2 regions of the Thermaerobacter sp. FW80 genome follow, and region 2 is predicted to be linked to the other one. Evidence: riboswitches for the same ligand, from Rfam matches in the RefSeq annotation. Region 2 holds a riboswitch; the other holds the start of a gene.

Region 1 (3,396 bases), 1.0 Mb from region 2:
CCCGCCAGGGCCAGCGCCAGCAGGCCCGCCAGCGCCAACCCCGCCGCCGCCACCACGGTCCAACGAGCCGCGGGCCGCAGCTGCCGGAACCAGCCCAGGAACTGTTGGGGAAGCTGCCGCAGTTGCGTCACCGGCATCGGGCCCTCCGCCGCCTCCTTCCCGTCGCCCTCGCCGCGCGCGGGCTATGCGGCCGCCCTCGCCGCCGCTCGCCGTCGGCGGCGGGCACGGCGGACCTGCTGCAGGTGGGCATCTGGGCGATGCGGCCGTCTCGCCGCCGGTCGCCACCGGCCAGGGTCGCGGGCCGCCGTCAGATGGGCATCCGCATGATCTCCTGGTACGCCTCCAGCGCCTTGTTGCGCAGCTGCACGGCGAGCTCGACGGCCAGCCGCGCCTTCTCGCTGGCCACCATGACCGCAGACAGGTCGTCGACCTGGCCCGTCACCAGCCGCTGGGCCATGGCGTCGGCTTCGGCCACCGTCCCCTCCAGTTGGGCCAGGGCCCGCGCCAGCTCCCGCAAGAAGCGGGGACCGTCGCCGGCGGCCGTCTCGGCGCCGCCCACCGGCGTCCGCGGGGCACCGGCGGCCGGCGCCAGGCCCTGCGCGACGGACGGCGCCCCCACGCCGCCCGCCCATCCCACGCCCCATGGGCTCATGGATCATCCCTCCTGCCCTGCAGCCAGCGCCCGCGTCCCGCCTAGCCCCGGCCCAGCTCCAGGGCCCGCAGGGCCAGGGTGCGAGCCGCGCTGAAGACGGCCACGTTCGCTTCGTAGGCCCGGGTGGCCGCCAGTAAATTCACCATCTCCATCAGCGGATCCACGTTGGGGTAGGCGACGTACCCGTCGGGCCCGGCGTCGGGATGCCCCGGGTCGAACACCAGCCGCGGCGGGGAGGGATCGGCGACCACCGCCGCCACCTGCACGCCCGCCGGGCCGAGGCCGCCGCCCCACGGGCCGGTTCCTCCCGTCCCCCGCGGCGCGACGCCGGCGGCGCCCCGGGCCAGGGGGCCGGCCGCGACCCGCTCCCGCAGCACCTCGGCGAAGGGCCGCACCCGCTCCTGGAAGACCGGCACCAGGCGCCGGTACGGCCCGCCGCCGGGGGCCCGGGTGGTGTCCACGTTGGCCAGGTTGCTGGCGATCAGGTCCAGCCGCAGCCGCTGGGCCGTCATGCCGCTAGCCGCGATGGCGAGGGTGCCGAAGAGGCCGCCGCCCATGGCGCTACCGCCTCCCCTCGGCGATGACCGTGCGCAACAAGGCGATGCGATCGGAGAGCTGCCGGATCAGCGCCTGGTAGTGCAGACCGGTCTCCGCGAGGCGCGCCATCTCGGCGTCGAGGTCGACGTTGTTGCCGTCGTTGCGCAGGGCCGTCCCCGTCTCGCGGTACACCGCCTGCCAGACCGCGCCGGCGGGTCCCCGGCCCGGCTGGTGCGCGGGGTGGGTGGCGGCCAGGGGCAACGGGCCTCGGCCCGCCGCCTGCAAGCCGTCCGCCCTGCCGGCGCCCCTCCCCGACGCCTCCAAGGCCAGCGCCAGCGCCCGGTCGAAATCCACGTCGTAGCGCTTGTAGCCAGGGGTCTCGGCATTGGCCACGTTCTGGGCCAGCAGCCGCTGACGGAGGGCCAGCACCTCCAGCGCCGCCGCCAGCCGGTCGTCGATGGCGCCCCACATGGGCCCACCCCCTCCGCTGCGAACACCGCCCGGTCCGGGAGCACCGGGCGCCTGCGCCGGGCACCGGGCGCCCGCGCCGGCCCGGGTCGCCGCCGGCCCGAGCGATGGACCGGCCGCGGCTTGGGATCCGAAAAGACGAGCCGCCCGCGGCGCAACCGGCACCACGGGCGGCCCACGACGGCGGGGACAGAACCACCACGCGGCGTTCGGCAGTCCGGCCGTCATAGTCCCGCCGGGGCGGGACCGTAGACCCGTGACTTTGCGAGCCTGCCTTTCGGCAGGGGTGCCTTTGTCGCTGCCGCGGGGGGCGGGCCGTCGCCAGGCTCCGACCGCTCCTGGAGCCCGGCGGGGGCACAAGGCCTCGCCCGCCCCCGAAGTTTATAGATTTGTCTATCCCTGTCGACCCGAGCTGGTCGACATGATTCTCCACGCCGCTGGTCATTCCTGCTATCGGCGACAAAAAATTTGGGACCCCGGTCCTGGATTTGGGTCCCTCTCTCGACACGGTTCGCCTTTCCAGCCGCGGTCTCCTTGGTGCGGGCGGCCGCCCGGCGGGCCGCGGCGGTCCGCGGGTCAGAGGATGTACCGGCTCAGGTCCTGGTCCTGCAGCACCCCCTCCAACCGCTGCCGGACGAAGGCGCCGTCGACCACCACCTTGCCCTGGAGGGCGTCGGGCGCGTCGAAGGCCAGGGGCTCCAGGACGCGCTCCAGCAGCGTGTGCAGGCGACGGGCGCCGATGTTCTCCGCCTGCTCGTTGGCGCGGGCGGCCATGGCCGCCAGTTCGTCCACCGCGTCCGGCGTGAACTCCAGCTCCACGCCGTCGGTCGCCAGCAGCGCCTGGTACTGGCGCAGCAGGGCGTTGTCGGGTTCCGTGAGGATGCGCTTGAAGTCCTCGCGGGTCAGGGGCTGCAGCTCCACCCGGATGGGAAACCGGCCCTGCAGCTCCGGGATCAGGTCCGAGGGCTTGGCGACGTGGAACGCGCCCGCAGCGATGAAGAGGATGTGGTCCGTCCGCACCGGGCCGTGGCGGGTCATCACCGTCGAGCCCTCGACGATGGGCAGGATGTCGCGCTGGACGCCCTCCCGGGAGACGTCGGGCCCGTGGCCCCGTTCCCGGCCGGCGATCTTGTCGATCTCGTCGATGAACACGATGCCCGCCTGCTCGGTGCGGCGGACGGCCTCGGCCACCACCTGGTCCATGTCGATCAGCTTCTGGGCCTCCTCCTGGGCCAGCACCTCCCGGGCCTCCCGCACCGGCAGCCGGCGCCGCCGCTTGCGCCGGGGGAGCCAGTCCTTGAGCAGGTCCTGGACGTTGAGGGTCACCTCTTCCAGGCCGGGCCCGCCCAGGATGTCCACCATCGGCGGCGTCTGGTCCTCGACCTCGATCTCCACCACCTGGTCCTCCAGCTGGCCGTCGCGCAGCCGCGCCGCCACCTCCTGCCGGCGCCGGCGCCAGTCCTCCTCCTCTTCCGGGCGCGGCGGCTCGCTGGGCTGGGGCGTGCCCCCGAGGGGCCCCAGCAGCATCTCCCACGGCGAGGAGAAGCGCGGGTGCCGCCGGCGGGGCGGCGGCACCAGCACGTCCAGCAACCGCTCGTCGGCGGCCGCCCGCGCCCGGTCCTGGACGGTGGCCATCCGCTCCGCCTTCACCATGCGGATGGCCGTCTCCACCAGGTCGCGGATGATGGACTCCACGTCGCGCCCGACGTAGCCCACCTCGGTGAACTTCGTCGCCTCGA
Region 2 (3,396 bases):
CCGGTCGCCGCCGCCCTGGGGGCGGGGCTCGACATCCACCGGCCCGGCGGCCACCTGGTGGTCGACGTGGGCGGGGGCACCACGGACATCGCTGTGCTCTCCCTGGGGGGCGTGGTGGTGGGCGCCTCGGTGCGGGTCGGCGGCGACGCCTTCGACGAGGCCATTGTCCGCCATGTCAAGCGGCGGTACAACGTGCTGATCGGCGAGCGCACGGCGGAGCAGGCCAAGATCGCCATCGGCACGGCCGTGCCTCCCGACGCGGACGAGCGCTTCGAGGTGCGGGGCCGCGACCTGGTCACCGGCCTGCCCCGGACCCTGCACCTGACCGCCGCCGAGATCCACGAGGCGCTGGAAGAGCCCATCGGCACCCTGCTGGCCGGCCTGCGTGCCGCCCTGGAGCGGGTTCCTCCGGAGCTCGCGGCCGACCTGGTGGTGGGCGGGATGGTGCTCACCGGCGGCGGGTCGCTGCTGCGGGGCCTGGACCGGCGCATCGCCGAGGCCACCGGTCTGCCCGTGGTGCAGCCGGAGGAGCCGCTGCTGACGGTGGCCCTGGGGACCGGGGCGGCCCTGGGCATGCTCGATCGCCTGGCGGGGGTCGTCGTCGCCGGGTGACACCGGCCTTGGGCCCCACCGTCCACGCCGGAACCGACCTCGGTGCCCTCGCGTCCGCGCTCGGGCGGCCGTGGCCCCGGACCGGCCGAGGGCCGGATCACGAAGGATGGGGGGCGAGGCCGCGGGCCGGGGCGCACCGGCCCGCGGGGCGGAGGATGTCTGCGGTCTCGACGAGCTGCACCCGGCTGCGGCCCAGGGCCGGCCCGAAGCCGACGCGACAGGCGACCGCCGCCCGGTGCGGGCCGGGGAGGGCGGCCATTGGGCGGTTCGATGGCAGGCCGCCGGACGCTGCGCGCGACCCGCCGCGAAGACGATCCGAGCTCCCAGCAGGAATGGCGCGACCGGCGCCGAACATGCCTTCCAAAACGAGGTTCCCGTCGAGGTTCGACACGCCGCGAAAGGGCAAACCCGCCGAAAGGCGGGGGCGCAAAGCCACGGGTCTACCGCGCGGCGGGGGCGACCGAGGGCCGACGAGGATCCCCCCTCCGAAGGGGGAGGGGAGCGGGCTTGGGGCCCGGGGGCGCCGTCCGCCGGCCACGACGGCCGGGCTGCCGAACGGGTGGAGCATCCCGTACCGCCCGACCCACCGTAGGACGGTTCTCCGGGCCGCGGGCCCGGTCCCGGTGCCTCGCCACGGTGGCAGCGGGCGGAGGGATAGGTTGGGCTCTCGTCCCCCGGCAGCCGCCGGGGGTTTTCATTTGGTGCCCTTGATGGACCCCGGTTCGCTGCTCCGGTTCGCGCCCGGTTCGCTGCCGGCGGCAGGCGCGCACCGGCCTCGCATCGCGGGGCCATGGGCCCCAGGGGGTCCCGGGCGGCCGTGGCTCGCCGGTCAGTGGAGGGAGACGGGCCTTGTTGCGAGGACTCTACACCGCCGCCAGCGGCATGATGGCCCGGGTCGTGGTGCAGCAGCGCCTGGCCACGGACCTGGCCAACGTCGAGACCCCCGGCTATCGGGCTAGCTGGAACGTCACCGAGGCCTTCCCGGAGCTCCTCGTCTCCCGGCTGGAGGGCCGTGGTGCGGCGCCGGTCGGCCCGGTGGGCAACGGGGTGGTGGTGGCCGAGGCCGGTCTCGACGTCCGCCCCGGTCCGTGGGTGGAGACCGGTCGCCCCCAGGATCTGGCCCTGGCGGGCGAGGGCTTCTTCGTGGTGCTGGGACCGGATGGGCCCGCCTACACCCGGGCGGGCAACTTCACCGTCGGACCCGAGGGCTACCTGCAGACGCCCGACGGCTGGCCCGTGCTCGGCATCGACGGGGAGCCCCTGTGGGTGGGCACCGCCGACTTCACCGTGACGCCGGACGGTCAGGTGGAGGTGGGCGGCTTCGCCGTGGGCACCATCGCCCGGGTGAACTTCGCCAACCCCGCCGCCTTGCGCAGGGCCGGCGACAACCTGCTGGTCAACCTGGGCGATGCGGGCGCGGCGGTGCCCGTGGACACGCCGGTGCGCCAGGGCGTTTTGGAACAGTCCAATGTCGACCCGGTGAAGACGGTGGTGGCCATGCTGGCCAACTTCCGCGCCTTCGAGGCCGCCCAGCGGGTGCTGGCGGCCCATGACCAGACCCTGGGTCTGGCCATCCAGGAAGTGGGGCGGGTGACGTGATCCAGCGGGCCCTGTGGTCGTCGGCCGCGGGCATGGCCGCCGCCGCCCGTCAGGTCGACGTCACCGCCAACAACCTGGCCAACGTCAACACCGCCGGCTTCAAGGCGTCGCGGGCGGACTTCGCCGACCTGGCCTACGCCGCCGTGCAGGCGCCGGTGGCGCCCCTCGCCGCGGCGACCGGCGGCGTGCAGGTGGGGCACGGTGTACGCCTCGCCGCCACGCCCCGCCTCTGGCACCAGGGGCCGCTCCGCGAGACCGGCTCGCCGTGGGACCTGGCCCTGGAGGGGGCCGGCTTCCTCCAGGTGGTCGAACCCGCCACGGGGGAGGTCTTGCTGACGCGGGGCGGCGCCTTCACCCTCAGCCCCTGGCCCGGGGGCCCGCCGGCGGCCGGCGGGCCCGACGGAGGGGAGGGGCTGGTGGTCACCGACGGCGCCGGGCGGCCCCTGCTGCGGGACGACGGGCAGCCGGTGGTGTTGCCGCCGGGAAGCCGCACGTGGATCGTCTCGCCCGAGGGCGAGATCCGGGCCGTGTTGGCCGACGGCGACGAGGTCCCGGCGGGACGACTGGCCGTGGTGGTGCCGGCGGCACCCGACGCCCTGGAGAGCCGGGGCGAGGGCCTGTTCGCACCGGGACCCGAGCCGCTGATCGCCCTGCCGCCGGGGCAGGGCGGGGCCGGTCGGGTGCGCCAGGGCATGCTGGAGCAGTCCAACGTCGACCTGGCCGCGGAGATGACGCGCCTCTTGGCGGCGCAGCGGGCCTACCAGCTCAATGCCCGGGCGGTGCTGACCGCCGACGAGATGATGGGCGCCATCAACCGCCTGCGGCCGTGAGACGCGAGGACGGCCATCAACCGCGGGAACCCGTGACCTTTGGTTTGTCCTCTTCCCCCCAAGGCCCGCATGGGCCTCCCCCCTGATGCGCCCGGGGCGGGCGGCGGTCTGCCGCCCGCCCCGGGCGCGTTGCCGGTTCGTCCGGCGCCGGGCCGTCGCCGGGGCCGTCGCGGGGCCGTCACGGGGCGTCGCATGAAAGCTTCCGGACGTTGGTATATACTCGTATTCGGGCGCGGGACAGCCTGGGCCACCGGCCCCGTCGGCGGCCGGGACGGTCGGCCTGGCCAGGGACGCTCCGTGCTTCTGCCGGTGGCGACGGCCCCGCCCGATCTGCCCAACCGAGGAGGGATCGTCG

The links. A riboswitch is a leader RNA that binds a small molecule or an ion and turns the genes downstream of it on or off. The one in region 2 is predicted to bind cyclic di-GMP.
Region 1: linked by a shared signal. The riboswitch ahead of flgB (flagellar basal body rod protein FlgB) and the one ahead of E1B22_RS04450 (flagellar hook-basal body protein) in region 2 are both predicted to bind cyclic di-GMP.

Annotation. Positions count from the first base shown of each region.
Region 1 covers NZ_CP037895.1:2,059,972-2,063,367, reverse strand. Annotated here, with positions in the region: gene fliF (flagellar basal-body MS-ring/collar protein FliF) at 1-137, opposite strand, end outside; gene fliE (flagellar hook-basal body complex protein FliE) at 308-652, opposite strand; gene flgC (flagellar basal body rod protein FlgC) at 694-1,209, opposite strand; gene flgB (flagellar basal body rod protein FlgB) at 1,214-1,660, opposite strand; cyclic di-GMP riboswitch class I at 1,866-1,958, opposite strand; gene hslU (ATP-dependent protease ATPase subunit HslU) at 2,234-3,396, opposite strand, start outside.
Region 2 covers NZ_CP037895.1:1,019,832-1,023,227, forward strand. Annotated here, with positions in the region: gene E1B22_RS04445 (rod shape-determining protein) at 1-612, shown strand, start outside; cyclic di-GMP riboswitch class I at 1,004-1,060, shown strand; gene E1B22_RS04450 (flagellar hook-basal body protein) at 1,462-2,211, shown strand; gene E1B22_RS04455 (flagellar hook-basal body protein) at 2,208-3,041, shown strand.